Regions from separate parts of the Exiguobacterium sp. s70 genome, predicted to be linked through region 3. Evidence: riboswitches for the same ligand, from Rfam matches in the RefSeq annotation. Region 3 holds a riboswitch; each other region holds the start of a gene.
What was found. Region 3 has a riboswitch for thiamine pyrophosphate ahead of thiW (energy coupling factor transporter S component ThiW). Riboswitches for the same ligand answer to the same signal wherever they lie in the genome.

Region 1 (10,687 bases), on a different contig from region 3:
GTGGGAAGCGTTCCAGACGGCTAGCGGTCAGCCCGCCTACGTCTCGGCCTGGCTCGGGAAGGCTGACACCTCACTCGCTACGATGACGAAACAAGACGTCGTTGAGGCCGTCCCTGGGTATACGGCAGAACAAGGCACATTCACGATGATGCGCGGCTTCTTGCTGTTCATCGGCGCATTCATCTTGACCGCTTTCTTTTATATGTTGACACTCCAAAAGCTCCCGGAGCTCGGGATTTTGAAAGCAATCGGGATTCGTCCCCGTGTGATCGGCACGGCTCTCGTCATCCAGGTCATGGCCACGGTGCTCACGGCGAGCCTGCTAGCCACGGTGCTGACAGGGTTCACCGGCACGTTCGTCCCAGACGCCATCCCGTTCCGGTTCGACTTGGGCAACGTGCTCGCATATGGTGCGGTCATGGCCGTCCTCTCACTCATCGGGACGTTGTTGCCGCTTTGGAAATTGCGCCGGCTTGACGCCGCCGACGCGCTAGGAGGAATTGGACAATGAAATTGACGAATATTTGCCACACGTATGATGGACAACCCATTTTGCGTGGCATCGATTTACAGGTCGAGCCCGGGGAATGTATCGGCATCATCGGACCGAGCGGTAGCGGGAAGAGCACGCTGCTCCAAATTCTTGGTTTATTGAAACGACCTGACGTCGGGCTCATCGAGCTCGAGGGACGGGAGTTGCTCGCTGCGAGTGAAGAAGAACGACGCTTGCTTCGCTTGAATGAAATCGGCTTCGTGTTTCAGCAGGCCCACCTCGTTCCATATTTGACGGTTCGAGAACAACTCGAGCTCGTCCAGGCCGAAAGCGAATCTAAACAAGACCCGCTCCACCTGCTCGACGTCCTCGGTCTGAGTCATCGCCTCAATCAACTGCCGAAACACTTGTCGGGCGGCGAACGGCAGCGCGTCGCCGTTGCCCGAGCCCTCATCAATCGGCCTCGACTCTTGTTGGCCGATGAACCGACGGCGAGCCTCGATTTCGAGAACGGGCGCCGGGTCATGGAGTTGCTCGTCGCCGAGGCGCGTAATCACGGACGTCGAGTCCTCGTCATCACTCACGATGAACGCATGCTAGACGTCTGCGACCGGGTCCTATTGCTTCAGGACGGTCAGCTTCAACCCTCGCCCCGACATTAAAAAAAGGGAAGACCGCGTCCATCGCGGCCTTCCCTTTTTGTTGTTCAAGGTTTGTCACATGGCGTGCACGCGAGCCGGCAGCTCGACCCACTCGCCCGATAGATGGCCCAAATGATGCGTCAGCCAAGCGTTGAAACCGATGACGAGCGTCAATCGACCCGCTTCATCGATGCCCGCCGAGACGACACGAATCAATCTCTCCTCGATATGTTGCGAGACGAGAGTGATGCGGGCGAGTGCGAGTACGGACCGGACGATTTCATCGGCCGACACGTCAATGGAAACGGCGATGTCCGGGACCGATAATTCGATTGCCTGCCCAGGCCGACATAAGTAGCGGTCAATTAACACGTCCAAGACGATTCCATGTTGCCGTTCCCCGCTCGTCGGAGCGCGATAAAACGTCACTCCCTCAGTCGTCGTATAATCCGTCTGTCCCATCAAACATGCCTGTAAAAATTGATACATCGCCTGTCGCTCCATTGGTTCATATCCTCCCACTTGGTGACTATTCGCTACCATCATATGTGGCAACTCTATTCGGCACAATGTGTCTTATCTAACATAAGCCTTGGCGTTCCGTCATTGAAAACACACCATGATCCATATGGCGCGTGAATTGGGAACGCGTTTTCGGGTACAATAATGGGGAAAGGAGCGGTTCATATGCAGAAGAGATGGAAGGTTGGACTCGCAACATTATTCACTGGCTATTATGCCATCAGCTACTATGCGTTCAAACGCATGACACGAGGGAAACGCAAGACGCCCGAGATGCTGTTGGCCCCCTACACGAAGGAAGATCAATCCTTTTATCACGACGTGCCGTTTGAGCACGTCTCGCTCCGCTCGCAAGACGGATATCGCCTCTATGGGCGTGTCTACCGAAACGAAGGCTCATCGAAGTGGATCGTCTTCGTGCACGGCTATACGGCGTCCCACAGCTTCATGGCCCCGCATTTGGCGATGTTCCATCGCCTCGGCTACAATCTGCTCGCCGTCGATTTGCGGTCCCACGGCGAATCCGAGGGCGTGTACGCCTCGTACGGCTATCATGAGAAACATGACATCGTGGATTGGGTCGACTGGTTGCGGGTTAATGAATCCGTCTCCGAGGTCGGGCTGCATGGCGTGTCGATGGGCGCCGCCTCGATTTTACAGGCCGGTCCATTGACAGATGTCGATTTTTTGATTGCCGAGTGCCCGTTCGATGACATGAGACAACTCATGCGCCATCAGTTGAACGTCTTACACCGACTGCCTGGTGATTTGTTGTTGCCGGGAATCAATTACTTCCTTTGGACGCGAGCCGGATTCCGGATGCACCAAGTCCGACCGAAACGAGCGCTCGCGGCAATCGATGTGCCGGTCTTGTTCATCCATGGGACAGAGGACGATTTCGTCCCGACCTGGATGTCCGTCGAGATGAATGCGCTCAACCGCAAAAATGAGATCGCCCTCATCCACGGCGCGGAACATACGAACTGTATTTTGAAAGACCAGCCCGCGTATGAGGCGGCCGTCAGTCAGTTTCTGAATCGACGACGTGAATCGGTCCAGCAATAAGATCGAGCAAGGCATGAACGACCATCACCGGCCAGAGGATACCCATCGCCACATATAAATAACCGAGCCCCCACCCGACGAGACCGGTCACGAGGATGCCTCGGACACCTTGATAAGCGTGGGCCAACCCGAATAACGCTCCGCCGATCAAGGCGAGCATCGGGGGCGAGACGTCCACCCACAATGTGACCGTGTAGAGCAGCACGCCACGGAAGATGAACTCTTCGGTCACTCCAGCCGTCCAAGACACGGCGCCCCACGCTCTCGCCTCCTGAATCGTCTGAGGCAACAGCAACCGTTCAATCTCGAGCTCATAATATGGCCGTAACCGGCGCCGCAAACCCGGAGACGTTTTCACGAGCAGATAGAACGCGATCAATGCGGAGATGAGGACGCTCGTCAAAAAGAAGAACTGCCAGGCGCGCAAATCCCCCTCGGCCGGGGCGAAGCCGAGCCCGACCGCTTCAGGCGGGACCTGGAACAAAAAGACGAGGGCGAGCAACAGCAAACAGAGCCCCCACGCCGATTTGATGGTCTGATCGTACACGCGGCTTCGTCCGAGCGTTTCAATCATCGGTTTCATCAACCGGGCGTTGAACAATTGGACAATCAATAAATACACGAGAATGATGGTAAAGACGGCCTGTTCGAGCATGGATATCCACTCCTGTCCTTCCTGTTAGCTATATGCTACACTATTCGGGTATTGTCTAGAAAGCTAGGAGGCGGAATCTTGAAACGATTGATTTTGCGACTGACCGGTCTCTTGCTTGTGATCGTGCTGTGCCTCGGCGCAATCGGCTGGTTTGGTCAACATGATAAAGTGAACAACGCCCTTTTCCGGGCCTATTACGGGGATCATGGCATCCCCGCCGTCCATCGTGACGTTTATGAGGATGCGGCGGCGACCTATGACGTCGATTGGCGACTCCTCGCCGCGGTCCATCGCGTCGAGACGATTTTCTCCCATAGCTCATCGATGCGTTCATCGGTCGGGGCGATCGGTCCGTTCCAATTCATGCCGCGGACGTGGCTTGGTTGGCAGTACGACACCGACGACCAAAAAGGAGATGTCCCCGAGGATGAAGTCGATTTGACAGACCTCGCCCTCATCGAACAGTATGGCGGTCTCGGACGGGACGGCAACAATGACGGTCAGGCCGACCCGCACAGTCTCGTCGATTCGGCCCATACGGCTGCATATTATTTGAGTGAGCACGGTGGGACGACGGCAGACTCGACTGATTCGATTCGGAACGCCATCTTCGAGTACAACCGAAGTGAGCAGTATGTCAACGATGTGATGTCGTTTTATGAGTCATATCAAACTGACGTGTCTTATTTACCAGATGACAAGGCGTCGGCGACGCAACAAGTCGCCCGCTATACGATTCGCTATTTGGAATGGTTCGCCGGCTGGGTCTGACCTGGCACTATTTGAGCAAAAGTGAGGAAACATTATGAACACCCATATCGAGGAAGTGACGATTCGCGTCAAGTCGGTCTTCAATGAGGACAAGACAAAACGATATATGCGAACGTACGAATTCACAGATGTCGTCGACGGCGTCATCTGTGCCGTCATCATCTACTCACCCCGGATGAGTGATGCCTTTTTGTCTGGCACGACCACGCAGCGGGCGTATATGCTCATGCGTAACCATCTCGATCAACCGATCCGTGAGATGCGCGTCATCAGTCTCGTCCCGACACTCGCCATCAATGACAATCTGCCTTACGTCGAGTCACAGCTTGACGAGGTCAACTTTCATTACGTGGAGGAAACGCTCGACGAGGTCGAGGCGACCGGCGGGATGGTGATCGTCGGCTGGGGCTCTCCAGGACGCTTGATGCACCATGCGACTCCGTATAAGACGCTTTTCGCCGACCACGAGGCTCATATGTTCTGTATCGGTACGACGACCAAAGGCGAGCCGCAACAGATTCGTATGGCCAACGAGAACACGGTGCTCGAGGCGTTCAATAACGAATCGGTCAAACCGAAGTTTAGAATCGTGAAAGAAACGAAACAAGACGACTCCGAGTGAGTCGTCTTGTTTCGTTTATATGCCAATCCATACGCTCACTCCGAACAATACAATCAAGAGCGACGCCAACAAAAAGTCGTACCGAGTGATGGCGACGACTTCATACGTCGCTCGTGGTTCGCCCGTGAACCCGCGTGCCTCCATCGAGAACGCGATGCGTTCCGCTTGTCGGATTGATCCGGCCAGAAGCGGGATGATTAAATTCGGAACGTGCCGAATGTGATCGAGTCGCGTCTCTAAACGAACGCCTCGCAAAGCATGCGTTTCATACAGCTGCATCAGTTCATGCTTCAAAATCGGAAAGAAACGAAAGCCGACGAAGACACTGTAAGCGATTTTAGGCGACAACTTCCCTTGTTGCATCAAGCTGTAGACGAACCGTTTGGGATCCGTCGTCAGTGTGAACAGGAGCGACAACGCGGTGAATGCTAATACCCGTAAGGAGAGCGTCGCTGCTAGTATCACATTCTCGACGGTGACGTCGTCGCCGAACAGCGTGAACATGACCTCCCCGCCCGTCTCTTTTCCAAAGACGAGCGTCGTCCACAATGTCCCGAGCGCGGTGAATAAAAACGGAATCATGAATAGCCCCCACCGCTTCCAGTTCACGTTAGAAAAAAGAATTTGAAGTATAAGCGTTCCGATGAATACCGCAAGCGGCGTCCATGGATTGTACATAAAGGCGAGACCGAACATGAGCAACGTGACGGTCATAAATTTGATCGTCGGGTTCATCTCTTGAAACGTCATCACGATTCCTCCAGCAATAAACCGTGAGCTTGTAGTAGCTCTGTCTCATTCCAGAGCGATGCATCATATGGCCCACTCAAGTAACCTTCATGCATCAAGTAATAGGTGTTCGCGATTCGGGCGAAACTAAGGTCGTGTGTCACAAACAGAACCGCCTGGCCGGCCCTGATTCGTTCAACCATCAATTCATAAAGCGCACGAAGCGATACCTCATCTTGTCCAGCAGTCGGTTCATCGAACGCGATGAGCCGTTTATTCGAGAGCATCATCACGCCGATGGCGAGCCTTCGTTTTTGCCCGTGACTAAGCGAGAGTGGGTGGTCGTTACGAAACGGTCCAAGCCCGAGCCGGTTCATGATGTCCCCAATCGGACGATTATGGCCATATGCGAGCTCACGTGACACATCACTCGTGATAAACAGATGAGCCGGAGATTGTGGGACGAGTCCGACTTCTTGATGTTCGCGGGCAAGGCTCTTGAGCCAAGTCGATTTGCCACTGCCGTTTCGACCGAGTACGGCAATGAGATCACCCTCGGCGACGGTCAGCTTGCTCGCTGCTAAATTGAATGTTTTTTTGTTTAATTGCGGTACGTGAAATAAAAAATCATCTCCTTTTGTCACCTCAACCGGAGAGAACGTATAATCCGGGCGGGCAACGAACGGTCCATCATAGTTGATGCGTCCGTTCACTAGTTCCACTTCTCTGTCGAAGAACCCGCCCCATAGGAAGGGTCGATGTTCGATGACGACAACGTTTACCGTCTGTGCGACGTTGTCGAGCCACTGAACGAAACGGGTTGATGTCTCGGGATCAAGGTGCGCGAGCGGCTCATCGAGCAGTAGCCATTCTGGCTTCCCGATCAAGGCGCAGGCGACAGCGATTTGTTGCTTTTCTCCACCTGAAAGGTCATGAATGACTCGGTCACGATAATCGGTCAACTGCAATTCCGCTAAAATCGTGGCCACACGCGTCATCATCTCGTCCCTCGCCACGGCAAAATTTTCGAGTGTGAAAATCAATTCCTCCTCGACCGTCTGCATGACGAACTGACTGTCAGGATCTTGAAACACCGTTCCGACACGACGATTCACCTCACCAGCTGCATACGTATCATAAGAGCGGTCAAACAAATATAGTTTGCCCGTCACGATTCCATCGCAGTTCTCTGGATACAGACGATTCAACAAAGAGAACAATGTCGATTTCCCCGACCCGCTCGCCCCTGTGATGAGAGTCCTCCCAGCAGTTAATTGAAGCGTGATGTCCGTCAATACTTTGCTCTGTTTTTCCGGATAGCGGAATGACAGCTGTTCTGCCTCAACCATGCACACGTCCCTGACGCGCGATGGCATACCCTTCGAGCGCACCCGTCCGAAGCAACAAGTCGCTTAAAATCTTACCTCCCAGACCGGCAATGAGCATCCCGCTCGTCGCTCGTAACGCGAACATCGTCGCCACGTATGTCGGACTGAGGGCAGCGAGTCCACCCATGACGTACGTATACGCGAAACTAGTCGCAGCTGCACCAAATCCGGCCAGCATGAGCACCCAAAGGTCATATCGCTTGTAGCTCGTGACCGCAAACGCCGCTTCAGCACCAAGTCCTTGAATGATCCCGACTAAAATAATACGAGGTCCAATCGCGTTACCAATCATCATCTCAATCGTCGCCGCAAGCACTTCGGACAAGAATGCGGCGCCAGGTCGGCGGATGATATAAGCCGCAATAATCGAGACGATGAACCAAATCCCAAAAATCCATTCGTACGCGATCGGTCCAATCAAGCCAGCCCATAGATTCCCGACATGTACGAACGCCAAATAGACGACAGCGAACACGACCGATAAAATGGCCAACAAGACGATTTCTTTTAACTTCCACGACTTAAGCATGCTGCTGTCCCTCGTGTGACGGGCTGTTCACGCTGAACGTGACCGTCATGACGACGTGGCTCGTCTTCGCACGGACGCGGTCGAACGTCGCCTCGTAAAATGAAAACACCGGTTCGATGTCGCCGTGAATACCCGAGGCGTAATGCATCGAGTCATTGAAAACGCCACGCTCTTTCGCAAAGGCAATTTCTTCGTAGATGATGTCCATATACTTCGCGTCCCCGAGCGGATAGAGGGCGAACTGGGAAGAGACGTACTGGGTCGATACCGGACCATTCACAGGATCAGTCGTCACGTCGAGCAGATTGTCTCCTGCCGTGTCGCCTGGGCACCCGACCGAGAACGTCCCGCTCATCGACACATGTTCCCCGGTCTTCGTTGCATGTGACAAGACGGCTTTGGCCACGTCGAACACATGCTGACTGCGTCCCCGGATGACCGTCGAGACGTCATCGGTATGCCGCCAAACGTTTTGCAAGTTCGTCTCTTTCAATGCCCCTTTGATGACACTCACAAAATCAGATGTCATTGGACTCAGCGTAAAGCGGAATCCGACGATCGGACTCGTACCACATTGGTTGTTCATGTTCTATTCCCCCTTATTGTATGTACACAAAAAAGCCGCATCCATGAGAATGCGGCCACTCGTCCAATGTAATAATCCATTAGAAAAAGTGCCACACTTCCTCACGCCGGTATTACCCGGATCGAGTCATAAGGGATTGGAGTCATGCTCACATCTCAGCCGAAGCACCCCTAGTGTAGTCCAATGTATGCGGTTATCTATGCAACGAGAAGTATAGACGACCGCTCCGAATTTGTAAACGGTTTATGTGAAAGTCACGATACCGTTCCCCGGAAGCGTGTCCTGCAACGTCGTCCAATCGAGCGCCATCTCCTCATCCGTCAACAAACACGCGTCGAGTCCGGCCTCGATGACCGCACGCTCCATCCGCTGCCCGATCAAGACGAGCTCCGTCTGACGGTCCCCGTACGGCTCGACGTAGTCGGCGGCGAGCTCAGGTTCTGCCGTGAACATGAGACTCCGCTCTTCCTCCGGCAGCGTCGCGAGCCAACGTCCCGCGTGTTCGAGCGTCGAGGCGTACCCCGCTTGCGAGAACAGGCAAGCGATGTCGTTCCGGGAGGCGATCCATAAGAAACCTTTGGCGCGGACGACTTGATCCGGGAACGCCTCGATCCAGGCGTGGAGCCGCTCCGGATGAAACGGACGGCGGCGGCGATAGACGAACGAACTGATGCCGTATTCCTCCGTCTCTGGTGTGTGTGTCTCGGCCTCTAGTTCTTGAATCCAGCCGGCGGCGTGCATCGCCTCCTCGAAATCGAACAGATTGACGTCCAACAGCTCCGTCAATTCCACATTCGCGTAAACTGACGTCAACAGTTTGGCGGTTGGATTGAGCGCATTCAACAGCCCGGCCATCTCACCGAGTTCCGTCTCGGTCACGCGGTCCGCCTTGTTCAAGACGATGATGTCCGCGAACTCGATTTGGTCGACGAGCAGGTCGACGACTTCGCGGACGTCCGTCTCATCGATGGCCTGCTTGCGTTCATGGAGCGACTCGCCCGAATTGAAATCTTTCAAGAACCGATACGCATCGACGACCGTCACCATCGCATCGATATAGACACGGCTCGTCAAGTCGATGCCAAGGGCGTCATCGGCGTATGTAAACGTTTGGGCGACTGGAATCGGTTCTGAGATGCCAGATGACTCGATGATAATCCCGTCGAGCTCACGGTCGTTCGTGATCTCCTGCACCGCTTCGAGCAGGTCTTCACGGAGCGTGCAACAGATGCAGCCGTTCGATAGCTCGACCAATTTTTCGTCCGTCCGCGAGAAACCGTTCTGCTCGATCAATCGTTCGTCGATGTTCAACTCGCTCATGTCGTTGACGATGACCGCATATTTCTTGCCGGACCGATTGTTCAACAGATGATTCATCAACGTTGTCTTGCCGCTCCCTAAATAACCGGACAGCACCGTGATTGGAATTCGTTTCATATATCCCCACTCCTAAATCGTAATCATTACTTTTTAGATAATGACGGGTCACCTTTGTCTTGTCAAGAAAAAAAAACACGCCCGTTCCCGGACGTGTTCCTTTCCCTATTCTTCCAACGCCTTGCGTTCCGCCTCGGAGCGGGGATACGTGTTCGCTTGCCACTCGGCCCGATAAATCGAATCGAGCTGCGTCAGACCGACCTCATCCTCATCCTTATCGGCATCGACACTCGGGGCCTCATCCCAGCGCGGATTCAAATACGTGTGGTCGTCTTCCCGGTTCGCATCCAATAGTTTTTGGATCCCGACCCGGGCCACTGCCGCGAGTGCCAAACCGATGCCTGCACGAACGAGCAATCGCTTCACCATCTCTTTACCTCCTTATCGTCCAAACCGATAGAGCGGCATCCCTTTCACGTCTGTATCAATTTTAAAGACCGACCCTGCGTCCGGATGGGCTTTGAGTGCCTCGTCATCCATCCCTTCACGAGCCGTCGTGATGGCGAGTTGGTTCAAGTCGTCGCCGACAAAACAACACGACGTGACGTTCGGGGCCGGCACGAGCACTTCGAGCACTTTTTCACCCGTCTTCGGGTTCCAGCGCGAGACACGGCCGCCGGCAAAGTGTGCAATCCATAAGAACCCTTCCTCATCGGACGTCATGCCGTCCGGGAATCCTTCCTCGACGGTAAAATCGATGATAGCCTCCCCTTCGCCGAGCGTCCCCGTCTTCAAGTCAAAGGCGTATTTACGGACCGTCTCGGTCGGTGTATCGATATGATAGAACGTCGAATGGTCGGGTGACCATGTCAGTCCGTTCGATAATGTCAACTCGCTCAACATGACCTCGGTCGTGCCGTCGCGATTCAGGCGGTATAGCGTCGCTTGTTCCGCCTCGTCTTCAAGATGGAGCGTGCCGGCGAAGATGCGTCCGTACGGGTCGGCTTTGCCGTCATTGAAGCGGAGCTTTCCTTCCGGGTCGTCGAGTTCGACGATTTTATCGAGCTCTTTTGACGTCTCGTCCCACTCATAAATCCCGTCTTTCAAGCCGACGACGACGCCGTCCGTCACTTTCGGGACCGCGAACCCGATCTGTTGTCCCATATCGAACGACGACAATTCATCTTCCTTCTCATCGTACCACCAAAGTGTATGTCCCTCGATATCGACCCAATAGAAGCGTTTCAGTTCCGCATCCCAACACGGGCCTTCCCCAAGCGTATTTCGAACTCGAATCCATAACGCAGCG
Region 2 (10,687 bases), on a different contig from region 3:
GACCGTCACCGTGGAGCCGAGCGCGAGCTTGTCTTTATAAAAGGCCCGGTTGAACATCGTCACGTGGACGACGTAGCGCTCCTCGAGCAACAAGCGGAATTGGAGCCGGTTCTTGCCTTTGCTGTAATAGCGTACGAGCGGTGCCGCCTGTACGGTGCCGCTCCATTTGACGAGGTCGCCGTGAATGGCCGTCGTCACCGTGCCGCTATTATAATTTTCATAACGAAACGGGACGTGCTCCAGCACGTCCTCGATTCGTTCGAGACCCATCGTCTCTAATTTTTTGGCCATCTCTGGCCCGACCCCTTTCAGCGTCGTCAACGCCTCACTTCTGGACATTTTCTTTCTCTCCAAAGATGTTTCGTTCGAGACGGCGTGCCGTCGGCGTATTGGCGAGACCACCACGCGCTGTCTCTTTCAACGCGGTCGGCATCATCTGACCAATCTCATGCATCGCGGAAATGACCTCGTCGCAAGGGATGCGGGACGTGATTCCGGCGAGTGCCATATCGGCCGCAACGATGGCGTTCGCCCCGCCCATCGCGTTCCGTTTGACGCACGGTACCTCGACGAGCCCAGCTACTGGATCACAGACGAGACCGAGCATGTTTTTCAGTGCGATTGCAAACGCCGTCGCCGATTGTTCCGGCGTCCCGCCGGCCGCTTCGACGATGGCCGCGGCGGCCATCCCGGTCGCTGATCCGACTTCCGCCTGACAACCACCAGCCGCTCCCGAAATCGAGGCGTTGTTGGCGACGACGAAGCCGAACGCTCCTGACGTGAACAAGTAGCGGACCATCGCGTCACGGTCCATCTCCAGACGTTCTTTGACCGCAAACAACGTACCCGGTACGACACCGGCGCTTCCGGCGGTCGGGGTCGCGCAGATGCGTCCCATCGCCGCGTTGACTTCATTCGTGCCGATCGCTTTTGCGACCGCATCTAAAATCAAGTCTCCGGCGAGCGATTTGCCGGAACGGATATAGTCGGTCATGAGCACGGCATCGTTCCCCGTGAGACCCGTCACGGACGTCACGCCTTCGAGTGCCCGGGCGACCGCTTCTTCCATCACTTCTAGATTGCGCTCCATCATGCCGACGACTTCTTCCCGCGTCGAGCGTCTGACGTGCACTTCTTGCTCGATCATCACTTCTGAAATCGGAATGCCTCGCTCTGTTGCCGTTCTGACTAATTCTTCTACTGATTTAAACATATTGGTTTCTCCTTATTCCCCAAAGATGGCTACCCGCTCGATTTGAGGTAACCGCTCAATTTCCGCTAACACGTCTTTTGACAGATGTTCATCAATCTCAATCGCCATAAGCGCTTGCTTGCCTTTCTCGTGACGACTCACTTCCATATGCCCAATATTCAACTCATGCCGGGCCAAGATGCCGGTCACGGCCGCGATCGCCCCGAAGCGATCATGGTGCAACACGACGAGTGCCGGACCACCGCCTGACAGTTTGAGCGGGAATCCGTTCAACTCGGTAATCTCGATCGTCCCGCCGCCGATTGAAATCCCGACGATTTCGAACGTTCCATCCTCGTCCTCGAGGTGGACCCGGGCCGTGTTCGGATGGTCTGTCAACGCATCGCTCGTCTCAAAGACGACCTCGATGCCGCGCTCTTTGGCGATATCGAGTGCTTGCGGGATGCGCAAATCGAACGTATCGAAGCCCATGATGCCGCCGACGATGGCGACATCGGTACCGTGCCCCCGATACGTATCGGCGAACGACCCATAAAACGTGATGTGCGCGAGCCGTGGCGTACGCCCGAACAACTTCCCAGCCATGAGGCCGATGCGCGCGGCTCCGGCCGTATGCGAACTCGAAGGACCGACCATGACCGGACCGATGATATCAAACACACTGCGATATTTCATCGCATTTCCCCCTTTCAAAAAAACCCTACCTTCATTATACAGAAGGTAGGGCTGAGTTACAGCTTATTCCACACTAAAAATGTAGGAGTAGAGCGGTTGTTTCCCGTCATGAACCTCGATTTCAATCTCGTCGTTCTTCGACTCGATATACGCCGAGAGTGCTGCGACGTCTTCCGCTGACGAACCTTCGCCCGTCAAAATCGTGATGATTTCGTCATCGGCATCCACGAGCGCGTCGACAAGCGCTTTCGCCGCTTCGAGGCTCGAAGCCGATGAGGCGACGATTTTCTTCTCGGCAATCGCCATGTGGTCGTCTTTACGAATCTCGACACCGTCGATGCTCGTATCACGAACCGCATACGTCACTTGACCAGACTTGACGGCGCTTGCCGCAGCCTTCATGACGCTCTCGTTCGTTTCCACATCCGCTTCCGGATTGAAGGCGATCGCTGCCGCGAGTCCTTGTGGCACCGTCTTCGTCGGAATGACCGAGACGCCGCAAGGTGCGACCGAGGCCGCTTGTTCAGCAGCCATGATGATGTTCGAGTTGTTCGGGAAGATGAAGACGTGATCCGCGTTGGCCGCTTCAATCGCCTTGACGATATCTTCCGTCGATGGGTTCATCGTCTGACCGCCCTCGATGACGTGGGCCGCCCCGAGTGAACGGAACAATTCGCTGACCCCTTCGCCCATCGCGACCGTAACGATCGCGAACGGCGCTTTCGCCTTCGGAGCCGTCGGAGCAGCCGTTTGAACGCCGTGCTGGTTGGCGCCATGCTCTTCTTCTAAGATGGTCGAGTGCTGTTGACGCATGTTCTCGATTTTGACAGCGACGAGTTCCCCGTAACGCTGTCCTTTCGTGATGACGTCACCTGGCGTCTCGACGTGAACGTGAACTTTGAGCAACTCTTCGTCTGCGACGACGAGGAGCGAGTCACCGATTTCAGACAATTCATTGCGGAACGCGTCCTCGTTGAACGGCGCGTCCTTCAATTTCTCGTCTTGGAACCGGACCATGATTTCCGTGCAATAGCCGAACTCGATGTCTTCCGTCGACATGAATCCTTGCGCGGCGTGGGCATGATGTTCAGCTTCAATGAGCGCATCCATGACCGGTGCATGTGGTTTCTCAAGTTCTTTGCCTTCGAGGCTTGCGAGGAACCCTTCATAAATGACGAGCAAGCCTTGGCCGCCTGAATCGACGACGCCGACTTCTTTTAAGACCGGCAATAAGTCCGGTGTCCGTTCGAGTGAAGCTTTCGCTTCGACAATCACGAGTTCCATGAACTCGTTGAAGTCGCTCGTCGACTCTGAAGCACGGAGCGCTTCGTCGGCCGCTTCACGAGCAACCGTCAAAATCGTTCCTTCAACCGGTTTCATAACCGCCTTGTATGCCGTATCGACGCCACGTTTCAACGCTTCGGCGAAATCGACTGTCGACACTTCTGTCTTGCCTTCGATTGCTTTACCGAAACCACGGAACAACTGGCTCAAAATAACGCCCGAGTTCCCACGTGCCCCCATCAAGAGACCGCGTGCAAACTTCGATGAGACGTCAGCGATATTCGCCGAGTTGAGTGCGGCCACTTCTTTCGCACCCGATGTCATCGTCAAATTCATGTTCGTCCCCGTGTCGCCGTCCGGCACCGGGAAGACGTTAAGCGAATCTACATAATCCGCATTCTGGCTCAAGTTGGCTGCACCGTTCGCGACCATGTTCGCGAACACCAATCCATCTAAACGTTTTAAACCCACACCAAATCCTCCTTCGTTCTCGTCAGTCATTCGTCAGACGAACGCCTTGTACGAATATGTTTACCGACGAAACGTTTAATCCTAAAGTTTCACCGAGCGTGTATTTTACACGGCTTTGCACGTTGTATGCGACTTCCGACACTTTCGTCCCGTAGCTTACAATGATGTGCATGTCGATATGTACGTCTTCTCCATCTTGACGTACGACCACGCCTCGGGCGTAGTTTTCACGTTTCAATAGTTCTGCGATCCCGTCTTTCAATTGAGCTTGAGACGCCATTCCCACAACGCCGAAACATTCCATCGCCGCACCGCCTGCGAGTGTCGCGACCACGTCGTTCGTGATGTCAATATTGCCATATGTTGTCTTCATTTCAATTGCCATATGGAGTAGCCTCCTTTATTCGGAATGATTCCTTCACTACATTCTACAATAAGTACCTAGTTATTAAAAGAACCTGCTCCATAAACTCGGTCAATTGTAGCCGTAACCCTCATTCATTATTAAAATCCTTTCCAGTAATGTCAAGTTTTTTTCTTGTCATCCTATGATTTTCTAGTTGCATCGTGAAAAAACCCGTGCTAATATAAACGAGTGTCTATTAGGACGAACCCACATAAAAAAGGAGGGGAAACGCATGGCACGTAAATGCTACGTAACAGGTAAATCACCTAAATCAGGTAACAACCGTTCGCACGCACTCAACAAGACAAAACGCACTTGGGGTGTAAACGTACAAAAAGTTCGTATTCTCGTTGACGGTAAACCTAAACGAGTTTGGGTTTCAGCTCGCGCTCTTAAATCAGGTCTCGTTGAACGCGTATAATTTTTATACACGAACGAAATAAATCCCAGCGGCATTCGCCGATGGGATTTTTTTGTGTTCATTTTTTGACATACAGCACGAGCACCATGCCTTCGTGCACGATCAAATCCGCCGCTTCATCGTCCCATTCGTTCGAGATGGTGAGCGCCTCATGGCTGACGACATCGTGACGGTCGAGCGGATATTTGACGCCGCGGATGGTCACGTTCGCCTGCTTCCATGGGATGAGCGACAAATAGTGACCGTCTTGACGCGGGAGTTCATAGCGTCCCGACCCGACGAGTCGTACCGTCTGCCCTGCCGTGACGAGACGCATCTCCGGATACGCCTCGAGCAGACCGATATTGCTGAGCGTCATATCGAGCCGGCCGCCGAGCGCACCGTAGACAATCATCTCCGTCGCGCTATGCCCCCGTGCCGCCTCGAGAGCGATCTCGAGGTCGGTCACATCTTTCTCAGATGGATAGCGGACGGCGTCGATCGGCACTTCGCCCGTGAAGGAGTCGAAATCGCCGACGACGAGATCTGGGTTCAGCCCGTGGTTCAACAGTGTCTCGTACCCCCCATCGACGCCGATGATGTAATCGACGTCACGCGGGAGTCCCGAGATTGGTTCCGGGCTGGCCGCCACAATCAACACCCGCATTAGCGGACGTCCCGGGTCGCGAGCGTCGCGAAGCGCGGCGCCGAGACGAACAAGAGGACGAGGACGACGGCCGACACGAGGAAGGACGGGAGCATGTACGTCATGTTATAGGCGAACGAGTAGGCGACGACCGGACCTTCCGCGTATTCGGCGAAGAAGACGATCCCCGACAAGACGTGGGCGCCGTAACGAAGCAGTGAACCGAGGAGCGCGCCGAGCACCAAATAAACGACGAGCGTCTTTTTCGCCTCATCCTTGGCGGCTCGTTTCACTTGACCAGCAAACAGTCCCGCCATCCCGACGACACCGTAAGCGAACGTGTAGTCGAGCAGGAACTGGACAGGCGTGAAGATATAGGCCCCGAACAGCAGTTGCAGCGTTCCGACAAGTGCACCGGTCGCAAGTCCGCCTTTCAAACCGTGACGATACGCCATGACGAAAATCGGCAACATCGCCAAGCTGATTGACCCGCCTTGCGGCATCCGGAACGGGATGAGCAAATCAAAAATCAAACCGAGTGCGGCGAACAATGAGATTTCAATGAGCGCCTGTAATTTTAAACGTTGTTTCATCTATTTCCCTCCTTAAAATATGAGCGAACGACAAAAAGCAGCATGACGTAAACGCCATGCTGCTATCGAGTAGCAACGTGCATTTTCGCCACATCCCTACGTCCGTGTGAACGGAACAGGTTCAAAGGGTTAGCGTATGCCTCTCAGCCACAGAATGTGACACCCCTTGCGACAATATTTGTTGTTCTATGGACGATTATACACGAGATGCGTTGCGAATGCTATCGATTGCATCTTTATAGCTCGGCTCGTTATAGATGGCCGAGCCGGCCACGAGCACGTCAGCACCGGCATCGATACATAATTTCGCAGTCTCCGCGTTGACGCCGCCGTCAATCTCGATTTCAAAGTCGAGACGGCGCGCTTGGCGCATCTCGTTCAACGCCGCGATTTTCGGCACGACCGATTCGATGAACTTCTGACCCCCAAAGCCAGGGTTCACCGTCATGAGAAGTACCATGTCGACGTCACCGAGCACGTGTTCAATCAATGACAGCGGCGTATGCGGGTTGAGAACGACGCCACACTTGGCTCCGGCCGCCTTAATTTGTTGAAGCACGCGATGCAAATGGTTCGTCGCTTCGACGTGGACGGTGACGATGTCCGCTCCCGCCTTGATGAAGTCTTCGACGAAGCGCTCCGGTTGGTCGATCATCAAGTGGACGTCTAACACCATGTCCGACTTCTTCCGTAAGCTCGCGAGCACCGGGAGACCGATCGAGATGTTCGGGACGAATTGACCGTCCATGACGTCAAAATGGATATAATCCGCGCCGGCCTCTTGGACCGCCTTCACTTCTGCCTCTAGGTTGGCGAAGTCCGCCGCTAAAATCGAGGGTGCAATTTTAATCATGTCAGTACCTCCGTTGTCTATCGTTTAACTCTGCCATAAACGTAACATAATTCTCATAACGGGTGGAAGCGATTTCTCCCGCCTCGACGGCCGCTTTGACGGCACAACCCGGTTCGTTCAAATGGGCACAGCCTCGGAACTTACAGTCGTCGTGCCGCTCGACGAACTCAGGGAAGCACCAGCGCATCTCCTCGACTTCGAGTTCTTCTGGGAACTCGAGGCTTGAGAAACCAGGCGTGTCAGCGACGAGCCCGTCAGCGAGCGTGATGAGCGTGACGTGACGCGTCGTGTGCTTGCCTCGGCCGAGCGACTTCGAGATTTTCCCGGTCGCGAGTTCTAGTTCCGGCGCGACCGCGTTCAAGAGCGAACTCTTGCCGACTCCGGTCTGTCCGGCAAACACGCTCGTCTTCTCTTTAAACGACCCACGAATTTGTTCAATCCCCGACCCGGTCTCCGTCGACGTCTCGATGACCTCATAGCCGATTGACCGATATAAGGCCGCTGCCGCTTGAATCGTTTCGAGTTCCGACTCCGTCAACAAGTCCATTTTCGTTAAGACAATAATCGGATGGACTTGCTTCGATTCGATTAAGACGAGGAAACGGTCGAGCAGATGGAACGAGAATGCCGGTTCCTTGACCGAGAACAGCAAGAACGCTTGATCGATGTTAGCGATCGGCGGGCGGACGAGATGGTTCGACCGCTCATCGACGGCCAAGATATAGCCTGTGCCGTCCCCTTGGTCTTGAATATCGACATCGTCGCCGACGACCGGCGAGATGTTCCGGTTGCGGAAATTGCCGCGGGCGCGACAACGGATCTCTTGTTTCTCTTCCGTCATGACATCATAAAACCCGCCTTGTAATCGAATAATCGTACCTTTCATCCTATGACCTCCTTAGAAAAAGAGGCGACGCGCGCGCCACCTCTTCATTGTGAATCTTTTGCTTGTGCGTACGTCACCGTATCCGTCCGGACGACTTCCCCGTCGACTTCGATCGTCGCGGTTCCGACTTCGTCCGGTGCAATGACGAGCGTATACGAGTAAGTCGTCGTCTCCGTTATCTTATCACGCAACACTTCGACTTCGCCACGGGCGTCTACCGTCCGAATGACGACCTCGAGTGCCACAGGTTCTTCGCCTTCAGCAGGCGGATCGATTTCGACGTTGACTTCCCGTTCAATCGAGACGTCGGTCGGTTCGACCCCTTGCGACACGATGACGGTCAATTCCGTCCCCGGGTCGACGGCTGTTCCGGCCGTCGGTAACTGACGAATGATTTGGTTGGCGGGCACGCTCGTTGAATACTCGTCTCGTTTGACGATTTTCAAGCTATTCTGTTCGGCGTACGTCGTCGCTTCCTCAAACGTATACCCGGCTAAATTGGCGAGTTCGACTTTATTGCTACCGGTCGAGACGACGAGCGTCACCGTCTCTTCAGACGGGACGACCTCGTTGTCCGGAGCAATCGACTGGGAGATGACATCGCCGCTATCGACCGTCTCCGACGCCTCGGATTGAATTTCGATATCCGCAAAGTCGAGGTCTTTGAGCGTCCGCTCGGCCGCCGACTGAGACAATCCTTCGACGTCCGGCATCGCGACCGTCTCTTTCCCGGCCGACACGACAATCGTCACGGTCGTTCCGCGTTTCGGTTTCCGACCGGCTTGCGGTGTCTGCGAAATGACGTCGCCAGCGGCGATGTTATCGCTCGCCCGCTCTGTCGCTTCGACGACAAAACCGGCTGTTTCGAGTTCGGTCGTCGCTTCGTCGTTCGTCATCCCGACGACGTCTGGCACGACGGCACGGGACATCTCATCGGCGATGACATATGCCCCGATTCCGCCGCCAATCAACAAGAAGAGGAGTAGGAGCCAAAGCCACCACTTCTTCTTCCGTTTCGGCTTCGATTTCACTGTCTCAGGTTCGCTCGGTGCGACCGGTTGTTCCGGTGTCTCTTTGACGTTCGGTTCGTCCGGGACGACCGGTGACATGACGAGCGTCTGATCGAATGCGTCCTGTTCCGTACTGAGGCGTTTCGGTTCGTTCGCACGTTCCGGGTCGAGCGCCGTCATGCAATCCTTCTTAAAGGCGGCGACCGATGTGTGACGGGCGCCCGGTGATTTCGCCAGCGCCTGCATGATGCAGTTCTCAAGCGCTTGCGGGATGTTCGGGTTCAAATCCATCGGTCGAATCGGGTCGTCTTGCAAATGTTGAAGTGCGACGGCGACTGGCGTCTCGCCGATGAACGGAACGCGTCCGGTCACGAGTTCATACAGGACGGCACCGAGTGAATAAATATCTGACTTCTCATCGGCGAACTTTCCGCGCGCCTGTTCTGGAGAAAAGTAATGGACCGAGCCGAGCACTGACATCGTATGGGTCAGCGTCGCGTTCGACATGGCCACCGCAATCCCAAAGTCCGTCACTTTGACGTTGCCGCTCTGATCGATCATCATGTTTTGCGGTTTGATGTCCCGATGAATGATTCGATTCGCATGGGCATGGTCGATGGCATCACAAATCTGTCCCATGATGCGAAGCGCCTCGTCGACAGATATGTACTCTTCTTGCAAATATTGTTTGAGCGTCATCCCATCGACGTGTTCCATGACGATGTAATAGATGTCACGCTCGTCTCCGACGTCGTAGATGGCGACGATATTCGGATGGTTCAGACTAGTCGCCGCGTGGGCTTCCCGTTCGAACCGGCGTATAAATTGTTCGTTATGCGAGAATTCAGATCGCAACACCTTGATGGCGACGGTTCGGTTTAAAATCTCATCGTGAGCCCGGTAGACATTTGCCATGCCGCCGCTGCCGATTTGCTGTTCGATCCGATAACGATCGTTGATTCGTTCTCCACTTCGCATCGGATTCATCCTCTCTTTCTATCTGTGAACTGGACGAGGGCAACGGTGATGTTGTCACTCCCACCCAAACGGTTGGCTTGATCGATCAATTGATCCGCCTTGACGTCCGCCGAGACGGGACGTTTCAAGACTTGCTTGATTTCCTCATCAGTCAAATGAGTCGTCAAGCCGTCCGTACAGATTAAAATCGTGTCAAACTCGGGTTCGGCAAACACTTGCAGATCAGGTTCGACATGCTCATTCGAGCCGATTGAACGGGTGATAATGTTACGTTTCGGATGGACGCGCATCTCTTCCTCGGTCAATTCGCCGAGTTGTTTCAACACGTTCACGTAGGAATGATCTTCCGTCAATTGCTGCAGCTTATCATCTCTCAAGGCATATACACGACTATCCCCGACGTGGACGATGACGATCGTCTCGTCGTGCCAACAGACACCGGCAATCGTCGTCCCCATCATGAGGAGGTTGGCTTGTTTCGAGAAATCGAGCACTTGATCATTGGCCAGTTCCACGTTTTGGCGGAACCAATTCTCCATCTCCATCGGCGAGGCCGGAAGCGTCGAGAAGGCACGGCGAAACTGCTCGATGACGAGCTGACTCGCGACCTCCCCGGCTTCATGTCCCCCCATCCCGTCGGCCACGAGAGCAATTCCGGCATGTTCGTCCCCTAAAATCAAGACGGCATCCTCGTTCTGTGCTCTCACTTGGCCTCGGTCGGTTCGGTATGCTAATTCCATCTTCGTGATTACCTCGTTTCTTGTTCGCGCTCCTTCGCTCGAAGCTGCCCACAAGCCGCATCGATATCCGAACCTTGTTCGCGACGAATCGTCACGTTCACTTTTCGATCTTTGAGCACTTTTTCAAAGGCAAAAATTTGTTTACGTGGTGTGCGGACGTAATCGCGCTCGAGCACGTGGTTGACTGGAATCAAGTTGACGTGGCATTTGACGCCTTTCAACAAGTCAGCGAGTTGATGCGCGTGTTCTTCCGTGTCGTTAACCCCGCCGAATAAACCGTATTCGAACGTGATGCGGCGACCGCTCTTCTCTGTATAGTAGTTGACGGCTTCCATCAACTTGTCCAAGTTGTAAGCACGGTTGATCGGCATAAGGCGTGTCCGAATCTCCGTCGTCGGCGCGTGAAGCGAGATTGCGAAGTTGATGCGCATGCCTTCATCGGCAAACTTGTAAATCTTCGGTACGATCCCACTCGTCGACACGGTGATGTGACGTGAACCGATGTTCAAGCCGTCATCGTGGTTGACCGTGC
Region 3 (10,687 bases):
GAACGGGGTCAAGGAAGTGAAAGCCGACTTGATCGTCTTTGAAGTCGAGGGTGGCTACGCAATCGTCTACGACCGAGACGGTGAGATTTTCAAAGGTCCGGAGTCGATTGCTCCGCTGTTTTGGAGCGAGACGGATTATGAAAACCTACTCGAGAAACATGAATGACTTATCGGAAGCGTCGTTTCAAGTCCCGGTACTCGAGTAGCAAATTGAGCCATTGCGCCGGCTTATCGCTCGACTCAGCTACATCGTACCGGTATCTCGTCACATACACATGCCACGACAAGGCACGATAGACGCAACCGAGCTCCTCGGCGATCAGTAGATGACGCCAAAGTACGTCCTTGGGTGCGACGCCGCTCCACGCTTCCAAGTAAACCGTACGCATCGTTTGAATCTGTTTATACCAGGCAACCTCGTCTTCTTCCGGCAATAAGTCGTACAGCGCGTTCCAAAACACGCGCACGCTGAAAAACGGATGCGTGACGGTCGCGTCGCCCCAGTCGAGGATACACAAATCATTCGTCCGTTCCCGCCAGAAGATGTTGCCGCCGTGCAAATCACCGTGCTCAAGACTCATCGGCATCCCGGTCGCCAGCTCATCGCACATGGCAATCAATTCATCTTGAAGCGCGAGCACGGCCTCGGCTTTGTATTGCTCGAGCCCGGCGCAGAGCTCAGGTAAATACGTGCGAATTTCGCCCTTCAACTTGGCCGGTCGGCGGTCCGGGATGCCGTAAGACAAGTAGGTCTCGATCTGGTCGATCTCCTGTCGCTGCAGCTGTGCGTATTGACGCAACGCCGCTTCGTATCGACTCACGTCCGGTCGTTCACGTAACGCGTCTCCGCCGATGTCTCGCATGAGCAACCAGTTCCGGGCTGAATCGATGGCGATGACGTCAGGCACGAAATCAGGATACCGCTCGGCAAGAAACGCCGACAATCCGGCCTCGCCGCGGCTGATATCGGTCACCGCTTTGGCGTAGTAACGTTCCTCATTGAGCGCGCCAACAAGCAAGTACGTCAAATCGGTATCTTTGATCACGTGCCACCTCGCATTCGGCACGTTTGCCTCAATCCATCGTTCGAACCGTTCACGAAACGCTCGGTCACGCCATGGAATTGCCTGACTCATCCTGTTCACCCTTTCTTTCATCATCTCCTAGGAGGAAACGATATGGACGTTGTGTATTACTCATACCCGGTCGATGCCATCTTGTATATGTATTTAGGGGCGACGGCCGTCGTCAGTGTCCTCATCGGGCTACTCGTCTGGCGTCTGTTCAAGCGCCGGGACATCGGCTTTTGGACAACGCTTGTCATCAGCTTCATCGGGCTGTCGTTCGCGCTCGTCTGGTTTCAAAACGCTTCCGTCGCCGTGTTCATGGGGACACTCCCATGGTTAATCAATCTCGTCTTCTCCCTTTTGTTATACGGCCTGTTCGTCGGCACAATCTATGTCACGTTCCGACCAAGAAAGCTCGACCGCATCAAATGACGGTATGCTATACTTAACGTAATAAACGACCACTAGGGGAGCCTTCGGGCTGAGACGGCATGCGCCGGACCCTTCGAACCTGATCTGGCTCATACCAGCGTAGGGAAGTGGTGTGGGATTCGTCTGTCTTTCCACGCCACTTTTCCACTTGGAGAAGTGGCGTTTTCATTTCGAAAGGAGACTTATTCATGCGAATTCAACAACTCACTTGGATGGCGATGCTCGTCGCCATCGCCGTCATCGGTTCTCTGTTCATCTCGATTCCGACCGGTGTCGCCCGTGCTTATCCGATTCAACATATGGTGAACGTTATCGCCGCCGTCACCGTCGGACCGATCGGGGCCGTGCTCGTCGCGTTCGTGACCGGACTCGTCCGTGTCATGACCGGTACTGGATCGCTCCTCGCGTTCCCTGGTGGTATGATTGGCGCACTGCTCGCCGGTATCTTTTATATGAGGACGAACCGCGTAGCCTTCGCCGCATGTGGTGAAGTCATCGGGACCGGCCTTATCGCTTCGCTCGTCGCCGTCCCGTATGCCAAGTTATTGATGGGGAGCGAGTTCGGGGCGCTGTTCTTCTTCCCAGCTTTCCTTGCTTCGAGTGTGACGGGGGCCGTGCTCGGCTGGATTGTTTTGGCTCGGGTCAAGCAATTGCGACCGCTCACGGCGAAGCGATAAATACTTCCCTCCCACCGATAGTAAATGGTAAAATCAGGATATCAGATATTAGGAGGTAATTTCTTGAATCGATTGACGCTATTATTGGCGGCTACCGCCTGCCTGTTCATGTCTGGTCTGTTGTACACACTTGAACGGATTGCCACGTATACACGGTGGAACGCTCAAATCGCAACGGGTACATTCTCGAGCGAGCCGATGTTCGTCGATGTTCTGCTCCAAAACGTGTTCATCTCGATTTTCGGAGTGGCTGCTATCGTTCTCTTTTTCAAAGCGGGCAGTGCTGTTCAAGGCTCAACGACGACGAAAACAGGGACGGCCGACTTATGACGGCTGTCCCTGTTTGACGTGATACACCCAAATCTCTTCCCCGTTCGCCTCATCAATCAGGCCACTGTCGACGAATCCCCCCTTCGCATAGAACCGTTTCGACGGTTCGTTCATCGGATGCAGACTGAGGATGAGGTCATCGACATCGAAGCGTTCTTGCATCCACTGAATCGTAAGTTGTAAACATGTTGAACCGATGCCTTTCCCTTGCTCTGTCACATCGATCATAAATCGATCGAGCCAGATGTAACGCTCCACCTTGTTCTCGGCCCCAATCATCATGAAGCCGACGGGATGCTCATCGCGACAAAGCGCATAGCACTGCCACGCATATTTGACATCGGTTTCCATCTCGCGAAGCGATTCGGCGTTTGTTTCGATAAAGCGAGCTTGGTCAGAAGCGACGGTCAAGGCGACAACAGCCTCCCGGTTCGTGTCATCGACAAGTTGAATCGTCAGCGTATCGGCAGCCATCGGCGCACCTCTTCCATGTCCAGTCCGCGCTTCGGCAAAATATAGGCGCTGACCGAGGAGTTGTATAGATACACATAATCGTCCTCCTCGACGACTTCCTTGATTCCTGCCCATGACACACGCGTCTCGCCGAACTCATTTAAATCGCGCAGACCAGTCTCCTCCAAATCCATCGTGTGGGGGCCAATCATGCCTTCGTTGCTGCGTTCGTCGATGAGACGCCGCGTCTGCTTCTGGACATGCTGTTCAAAGTATTTCGGATAATACAGGAACCAAAGAATACTCGCGACCCCGTATATGCCATATAGCCACCAGTCCGTCTCTTGGAGCCACGTCGCCAGCACGAAAGCAGCGCCTAAAAAGATAAGTGGTCCGATGATTCGCTGTAAGAGGATCATCCGCTTTCCTGTTTTCGAACGTTTAATATGGCTCAAGTTGAACCGGATATAGTCGTCTTCTGTCAATTCGTATTGGATTTTCATCATCATTCCCTCCTCGGTGTCCTATACGTCTCACGTGAAGAAAAGTTCCGTTCAGAACGTTGATTGGATAAACTAAAAGAAAGGAGTGACATCATGAAACAAATCCACCATCTCTGCATCCAAACGCCCGACTATGAGGCATCCAAACGATTTTATGAGGCGCTCGGCTTCGAGCTCGTTCAGGAGTCGCCCGACTTTCATACGCGCGCGTTCAATAGCTGGCTTAAACTCGGTGATTTTTATATCGAGCTCCAAACGGCGAAAGTCGATGAGACGTTGTCACCGTATTCGAAGCATGTGGCCGGCCCGGTCCACTTCGCGCTTTATGTCGATGACCTCGAAGCGGAAGTGAGACGGCTAGAATCACTTGGCGTGACGTTCCTACCAAAGCACGGCGGGAACATCTACTTCGTCGTTGACGGTCATTTGAGTAAATTAAAAGCCCCGGAAGGCACGATTATCGAGCTCCGGGACACGTTTGTCATCAAGTGAGGCGCTGCCTCGCTTTTTTTATTGCCAAAATCGCACACCCTCATGTTTTTCGCCGTCTTCGAACAGGTACATGACAGAGAACACACTTTGTCCGTAACGTTTGGAGGCCTTTCATGAAATATCTCGATTATTGGAGTTACTTATCGCTCTCCCTCGCCAAGCTGTTCCTATTCAGTCTGTTGACGGCGAGCGCGTTCGACCTGCGCTTTTTGTTCATCAATCTAGCGACCATCTTGATGATGACGAGTTGGGCGCTACTCATAAAACAACAGACGCGCCGCTGGATTTTGTTCGCGTCGCTGTTTCTGCACAGCACGCTCCTCATCTCGGACGTCTGGTACTACCGCTATTTCGGTAACTTGCTGTCGGCCGCCCTACTGTCTGATATCGGCCAGATGGGAGACGTCGGGGGCGGCTTTCTGACACTGATTCAAGCGCCCGACTTCATCTTGTTCACGGACTTGCTCGTCTACGCGGCTGTCCTCCTCTATATGAAGCGACACCCCATCACGGAACCGAAACGTCTCGGTCGCCGTTTGGCGGTCGCCGGTTTTCTTGTCGGCTTCATCGTCTTTACCGTCCCTACCGTCGTTCATTACGCCGAAACAGATCACCGGAAAAGCTCGATTTCGAACATGCGCGAGTATTATCAGCTCGGCTTTTGGGGCTATCACGGCCTCGATGCATTCCGCGGCATTCAGGACGCCCTTCATCTCGGTGACGACCTGACAGAACGGGAGCGCAACCAAATCGAAGCGTTAGCGACCGAACCAGTTGAGACCACAGCCGATACGAACGTCATCGTCGTCCAACTCGAGTCGTTCCAAGCGTCCGTAATCGGCCAGACGGTTAACGGTCAAGAACTGACACCGAATCTGAATGCGCTCCGCGACGAGATGCTGTATTTCCCGAATTTTTATCATCAGACGCACGAGGGACGGACGTCTGATGCGGAATTCACCGTCAACGCCTCGCTCTATCCCGTCAAATCAGGTTCGGTGTATACGCAGTATGCGACGAACACGTTTGACGCCTTGCCTGAGCAGTTACGACGAGCCGGCTATGATACGGCCGCGATGCATGCGTTCGACAAGGAGTTTTGGAATCGTGCCAACTTCTATGAGCTGATTGGCTACAACCACTTCTTCCACCAAGACGATTATCCGGCCAATCCGGTCATCGGTATGGCCGTCGGCGACAAGGAGTTCCTGACGACATCGGTCGACCACTTGGACACGTTGGAAGAGCCGTTCTATTCCTTCATGGTCGCGTTGACGAGCCATACGCCGTATGAGATTCCGGACGAGGAGAAACGGTTGGATCTATCGGAATACGAGGACCCGCTCCTCCAAGACTATTATCATACCGTCCACTACACCGATGCCGCCGTCGGTCTCATGATTGAACGACTGAAAGCCAACGGAACGTGGGACGACGCCTTGGTCGTCTTTTATGGCGACCACGACAGCGGATTGACCGCTGCCGGTGACGAGATGGCTATAAAAGCAGATGCCGACTCCACGGTCGATTTGTTCCAGCTTGACCGCTCCGTCCCGTTATTCATCAAACCGGCCGGACTTGAACGAGGTCAGACGGTGAAGGTGAGCGGCGGTCAAGTCGATTTGGCCCCGACCATCCTCGATTTGCTCGGGATGACACCGACGTACATGCTTGGAAATTCGCTCCTCGACGACGAGCCCAATTTGACCGTGTTCCGGAACGGCTCGTTCCGCTACGACGACCTCTATTTTGTCCCGGATTTGACAGAGCCAGTCGGTGGCGGCATGTGTTATTCGGTCGAGACCGGTGATGACTTACCGCTTCAAGCATGTGAACCATACATTGACGAGGCCGCCGAACAGCTTCGCTTATCCGATACAATGATTGAGAAGGACGCCCTGTCCGACTTCACACCAAACGACAAACAAGCCGCCCCGAAATAATCGGGACGGCTTGTTTTGTTAGTAGACGTTTCGTAACGCGGCGACATCGATTTTCTTCATCGGCAAGAACGCTTGCGTCACTCGCGCCAGCTGCTCCTTTGTACCGGTCGTCAGCATCTCTTCCATCTCCCACGGCACGATTTGCCAGGAGACACCATACCGGTCTTGGAGCCAGCCGCACTGTTCCGCTTCCGGGACGGCCGACAGCTTGGCCCAGTAGTCGTCAATCTCGGCTTGCGACTCACAAAACGCAATCAGCGACTGCATCTCGTTGAAGGCGAATTGATGATTTTCCACGCTGTCCATGGCGACGAACTCACGTCCGGACAAGACGAAGCGGGCGTAATTGAGCTTCCCTTCCAACTCCGGGCCGTCTGTCGCCTCGTAACGGATCATATGGTCTTCCAGCACGTACGAATCCGGGAAGATGGAAATCCAGTCGTTCATCGCCGCCTCAGCACGGCCGAATACGTCCCCGACGAACAAAAAGCATGGGGTCACCGTCTGAATGTCCATCCCGCCGCTATGCATGATTTGCCAGGAGACTCCGTATTTGTCTTTCAACCAGCCGTAGCGCTCGCTGAAATCATACGTGTCGAGCGGCATGAGCACCTCTGCCCCATCCATAAGTTCGTTCCACAGCGTCTCCACTTCTTCCGACGTCGGGAACGTGACCATGTATGAGATGGACGGGTTGCGTTCCTTCAGCGGACCAGCACCAAGCAGTTGAAAGAACTGTCCCGCCAGCGAGACGGTCACAATCGTCGTCTCACCTGATGGCGTATCCGTCAGTTTCGTCGTATAGTCGACGAATGAATCGGGAAACTTCGACACATACCACTCCGCAATCGCCTCAACGTCGCCTTCGAACCAAATGCATGGGATAATCGGTTGGGTAATCATAGTCTTTTCTCCTTTCAGACCTCGTGGAGACGATACACCTCACGAACTGCGAGCAACGTCTCTGCCGCCTTCCGATACGCCTGATAGTGAGATGAGTTGATGTGCGCGTTGAGCGCCGTCTCGTCTCGATACTTCTCATAGAACACGAACGTGCCCGGGGCGTCGATTGACTCATGGAGCACATACGTCAAACACCCGTCTTCTTGTCTCGACGGGGGGATGACCTCATCGAGCGCTTGCCGTAACGCCTCTTCTTTCCCTGGATGTGCCTTCAAAATAGCGGTAATCGTAATTTCCATACGCGATTCCTCCTTTTAATCATCTGTTCGTTCATCTGTTCCCTAAACGAAACGAATCTATCCCAAAAGCGGGCATCTCGATTGAGACGCCCGCTTGCGATTATTTCTTGTGTTTCGGTTTGAACGGCCACCATACTCCGTCCCCGAACGATACCGTGATCGCAGGGATGAGCAGCGGCAACACAATCAATCCGTATAACAACAGTCCGGTGATAACGATCGTCGCAATCTGGACGAGACTGAGCACGCCAGACGGAATCATCGCCCCGAACGTACCGGCAAGAATGACGGCCGCGGTCATGATGACCGTCCCCATCTTCGTCATCGAATGGACGAGCGCGTCGCGCACCGTCATCCCGTTAATCGACTCCTCGCGGAACCGGTCGAGCAGGAAAATCGAATAGTCGATGCCAAGCGCGATCAACATGACGAATCCGAAGAACGGAACGGCCCAACTGATGCCGTCATAGCCGAGTCCTTCGACGAAGATGAGCTCCGTGATGGCTGCTGACGTGTAATACGTCAATAAGAGCGAGCCGATCATATAGAGCGGCATGATCATCGACCGGAACAACACCGTCAAGACGATGAACAGCGTCACGAGCATGATGGCGACGGTCCGATTGAAGTCGTTCGTCGACGTCTCATTCAAGTCGCTGTTAATGCTCGAGATACCGGCATACCCAATCGTTGCCTCCGCGAACGGCGTATCGGTGACGACCCGGTCCATCGTCGCTTTCACGGTCTCGACCGTGTCAATCGCTTCCGGCGAATATGGGTCCATCTCGAGGATGACTTCGAGCTGTGTCGCCGTCCCGTCGTCAAACACGTAGCGCTCGACAGCTGGAGCGAACTCCTCTGACGTGAGCGTCCCTTCCGGTAGATAGACGCCCGTATCGCGCAGGCTGTCCGAGCTACTCAGGTCTGATAGGAATGCTGCCGCTTCATTGATGCCTGTCTCGATTTGAACGAGCCCTGCGTTCGCTTCACCGACACCAGCAGCGAGTTGTCCGAGACCCGTTCCGAGTTCCCCGGCTTGGGCGCCTTGTGCCGTCAATGCCGTAGCTGCCTCGTTAATGCCTGCCTCGATTTGACCGAGACCGGCCGACACTTGCCCGAGCTGCGTTACGGTCGCAGGAATATTTTGCGTCGCCGTGAGTCCTTGGCCAATCAGACCGAGCTGAGCGTTCAATTGACCGAGTCCCGCTGCCGCTTCCGCGAGCGGGGCACCGGCGTTCGTTGAACCGCCCGGCAATTGATTGACGACGGCGTCAAGACCAGCTTCCACTTGCGTGAGTCCATCCTGGACGTCACCGAGGCCAGTCTCGGCTTCCGTCAATCCTGCACTCACTTGTTCGAGCTGGGTGTCCACGTAAAAGTCATCGATGACGTCACCGGTCGGACGCGTCACCGAACGGACGCCGCTCACCCCATCGATTTTTTCAAGTTCACTCGAGAACTTCTCGATATACGGAATCTCCGCTTCGGAGAGGTCGCCGTCTTGTTTCAAAATGACTTGGACTGGCAGCGACTCCCCTTGCCCGAATCCTTCTGAAATCAAGTTGAGGCCGCGTACGGAATCATAATCGTCACCGATCTCATCGACCGTATTGAATGACCGGGCATCGTCATACGTGAACAACACCGGTACGGTAATCAACGCGACGACGAGAATCGAGACGAACGGCCGATTGACCGAGATGCGGCTGAATCCGGCCCAGAGGCGGCTGTCGTGATGTTCGCCCGCCTTTTTCGAGGGCCAGAACAAACGATGCTTGAGCGTCGCCATAAAGAACGGCACGACCGTGAACAAGATTAACAGTAAGACAGCAATCCCGACCGCGACGGCGACGGCTGATTTGAAGATTGGGAAATCGGCGAAACCGATAGCCGCAAATCCGACGAATACGGCGAGACCGCTGATGAGGACTGTCCGCCCTGCCGTTTTGTACGTGTTGACGATGGCATCTTCAATCGCGTGACCCGCGCCGAGCTCTTCTTTATACCGGCTGAGCAGCAAAATACAATAGTCGGTTCCAATCCCGAACAAGATGGCCACGAGGAAAATCTGCGTATAGTTCGAGACCGGGAAACCAAACCAATCAACAAAGAATGCGACGAACGATTGACTCAATAAATACGTGAATCCGACCGCAATGAGCGGGATGAACGGTGTCACGATTGAGCGGAACACGAGTAGGAGCAGTCCGAAAATGAGGACGACCGTGATGATTTCCGTCTTCTTCAAGCCTTCCTGCGCACTCAAGTTCACATCGTTGTTGATGATTTCTTCACCTGTGATGTAGACCGTCTCGTCTTCCGGGAGAATGTTCGCCCGCACGTCGTCTGCGAAGGCGTTGATGTCTTCCATCGACCCTTCGACCGTGATTGGGACGAGCACGATGCGACCGTCCTCCGAGACGAGCTGTGCTTCCGTCTCTTCACTTTCAAACGGGTCGAGTACGTCTTTGACGACCGTGTCGTTTTGTTCCATCTCGTCGATGACCCGGGAAATATCGGCCCGTTCGGCATCACCGAGCGTTTCGAACTCATAGACGAGTGAAATTGTCTTGTCGCTCTTCCCGGCGGCGTTCAAGATGTCCTGCGCCCGCTGCGAGTCCATGTCCTCTGATAATTGGAAGCTGCCGGCTTGTTCGGCCTGCTTCGTCAAGTTCGGGGCCGCCACAAACAAGGCGGCTGTCAAGACGATGAGACCGATCAAGATGCCCCAGCGCCATTGGATGATTTTATGCACGTGTTATTCCTCCCCAATTCGAAGCAGCTGTTTAATTTTCCGGAACGTCCGGACGAACTGTTCGATTTCTGTCTCTTCGATGTTTCCGTCGAGCAACGATTCGACATAACGGTAGACGGCCGCATCCGCTTCTTCGACGATGCGATGTCCGGCTTCCGTCAACTCAATCAACCGCTCGCGCTGGTCATGCCCGCGTCGACTGACGACGAGCTCTTTGTCGACGAGCTTTTTTAACCGGTTGGAGACGGCGCTCTTATGAACTCCTTGTTTTTGGGCCAATTGCCCGGCTTGAATCGGACCGAACTGTTCGAGCAGCTTGAGTAGCTGCAGTTGTTCCCGCGAATAATCATGCCAGACGTCACCGTCCATCGCCTCGATGACATGCTCCGCACCTTGGAACATGACCTCTTCGAACAACTGGACGGCTTCCCGCATCAATTCTTTCATTTTGGTTTACCCCCTAAACTAGATAAAGATAGTTTATGTCCTAAACTATCAACCGTCAACTAAAACGACCGATGAAGTCGTTCTTTCATCGGTCGAGTGGATACACATACGTATAAAACGTCAGCGTTCGTCCTGCCCATTCCAGCTGTCGTGCCTCGCCGTCACGGATAAAGCCGGCACGCACTAATACGCGCTGGGACGCCACGTTGTCGCTTGTCGTCTCGGCTCTCAATCGTTTGAATCCAGGCAACTCGAACGTCAGCAATTGGCGCAGGGCCGCCGTGGCATACCCGCGGCCCCCATGCTCCGCCCCGACCCGGTAACCGACCTCACCAGTGTCGGTATCGGTGTGATGGACGTTCAGACGCCCGACGATTGTATCGTCG

Region 1: linked by a shared signal. The riboswitch ahead of KNP84_RS10785 (Ykof family thiamine-binding protein) and the one ahead of thiW (energy coupling factor transporter S component ThiW) in region 3 are both predicted to bind thiamine pyrophosphate.
Region 2: linked by a shared signal. The riboswitch ahead of thiT (energy-coupled thiamine transporter ThiT) and the one ahead of thiW (energy coupling factor transporter S component ThiW) in region 3 are both predicted to bind thiamine pyrophosphate.

The regions. Positions count from the first base shown of each region.
Region 1 is NZ_JACSLV010000004.1:108,564-119,250, reverse strand. Features, by position in the region: gene KNP84_RS10835 (ABC transporter permease) at 1-511, shown strand, start outside; gene KNP84_RS10830 (ABC transporter ATP-binding protein) at 508-1,155, shown strand; gene KNP84_RS10825 (hypothetical protein) at 1,210-1,638, opposite strand; gene KNP84_RS10820 (alpha/beta hydrolase) at 1,822-2,721, shown strand; gene KNP84_RS10815 (CPBP family intramembrane glutamic endopeptidase) at 2,678-3,376, opposite strand; gene KNP84_RS10810 (lytic transglycosylase domain-containing protein) at 3,455-4,147, shown strand; gene KNP84_RS10805 (DUF1643 domain-containing protein) at 4,182-4,769, shown strand; gene KNP84_RS10800 (energy-coupling factor transporter transmembrane component T family protein) at 4,785-5,519, opposite strand; gene KNP84_RS10795 (ABC transporter ATP-binding protein) at 5,519-6,847, opposite strand; gene KNP84_RS10790 (ECF transporter S component) at 6,840-7,415, opposite strand; gene KNP84_RS10785 (Ykof family thiamine-binding protein) at 7,408-8,001, opposite strand; TPP riboswitch at 8,083-8,183, opposite strand; gene KNP84_RS10780 (GTP-binding protein) at 8,245-9,438, opposite strand; gene KNP84_RS10775 (hypothetical protein) at 9,544-9,807, opposite strand; gene KNP84_RS10770 (SMP-30/gluconolactonase/LRE family protein) at 9,820-10,687, opposite strand, start outside.
Region 2 is NZ_JACSLV010000002.1:435,995-446,681, reverse strand. Features, by position in the region: gene recG (ATP-dependent DNA helicase RecG) at 1-339, opposite strand, end outside; gene sdaAA (L-serine ammonia-lyase, iron-sulfur-dependent, subunit alpha) at 326-1,213, opposite strand; gene sdaAB (L-serine ammonia-lyase, iron-sulfur-dependent subunit beta) at 1,226-1,888, opposite strand; gene KNP84_RS06935 (DAK2 domain-containing protein) at 1,952-3,643, opposite strand; gene KNP84_RS06930 (Asp23/Gls24 family envelope stress response protein) at 3,666-4,028, opposite strand; gene rpmB (50S ribosomal protein L28) at 4,282-4,470, shown strand; gene KNP84_RS06920 (thiamine diphosphokinase) at 4,529-5,116, opposite strand; gene thiT (energy-coupled thiamine transporter ThiT) at 5,116-5,688, opposite strand; TPP riboswitch at 5,765-5,865, opposite strand; gene rpe (ribulose-phosphate 3-epimerase) at 5,885-6,541, opposite strand; gene rsgA (ribosome small subunit-dependent GTPase A) at 6,543-7,427, opposite strand; gene pknB (Stk1 family PASTA domain-containing Ser/Thr kinase) at 7,472-9,415, opposite strand; gene KNP84_RS06895 (Stp1/IreP family PP2C-type Ser/Thr phosphatase) at 9,421-10,155, opposite strand; gene rlmN (dual-specificity RNA methyltransferase RlmN) at 10,164-10,687, opposite strand, start outside.
Region 3 is NZ_JACSLV010000006.1:7,374-18,060, reverse strand. Features, by position in the region: gene KNP84_RS12635 (hypothetical protein) at 1-166, shown strand, start outside; gene KNP84_RS12630 (aminoglycoside phosphotransferase family protein) at 168-1,136, opposite strand; gene KNP84_RS12625 (hypothetical protein) at 1,179-1,499, shown strand; TPP riboswitch at 1,524-1,622, shown strand; gene thiW (energy coupling factor transporter S component ThiW) at 1,688-2,176, shown strand; gene KNP84_RS12615 (hypothetical protein) at 2,240-2,506, shown strand; gene KNP84_RS12610 (GNAT family N-acetyltransferase) at 2,501-2,980, opposite strand; gene KNP84_RS12605 (YcxB family protein) at 2,962-3,462, opposite strand; gene KNP84_RS12600 (VOC family protein) at 3,556-3,954, shown strand; gene KNP84_RS12595 (LTA synthase family protein) at 4,068-5,897, shown strand; gene KNP84_RS12590 (VOC family protein) at 5,916-6,800, opposite strand; gene KNP84_RS12585 (putative quinol monooxygenase) at 6,815-7,099, opposite strand; gene KNP84_RS12580 (MMPL family transporter) at 7,200-9,854, opposite strand; gene KNP84_RS12575 (MarR family winged helix-turn-helix transcriptional regulator) at 9,858-10,301, opposite strand; gene KNP84_RS12570 (GNAT family N-acetyltransferase) at 10,387-10,687, opposite strand, start outside.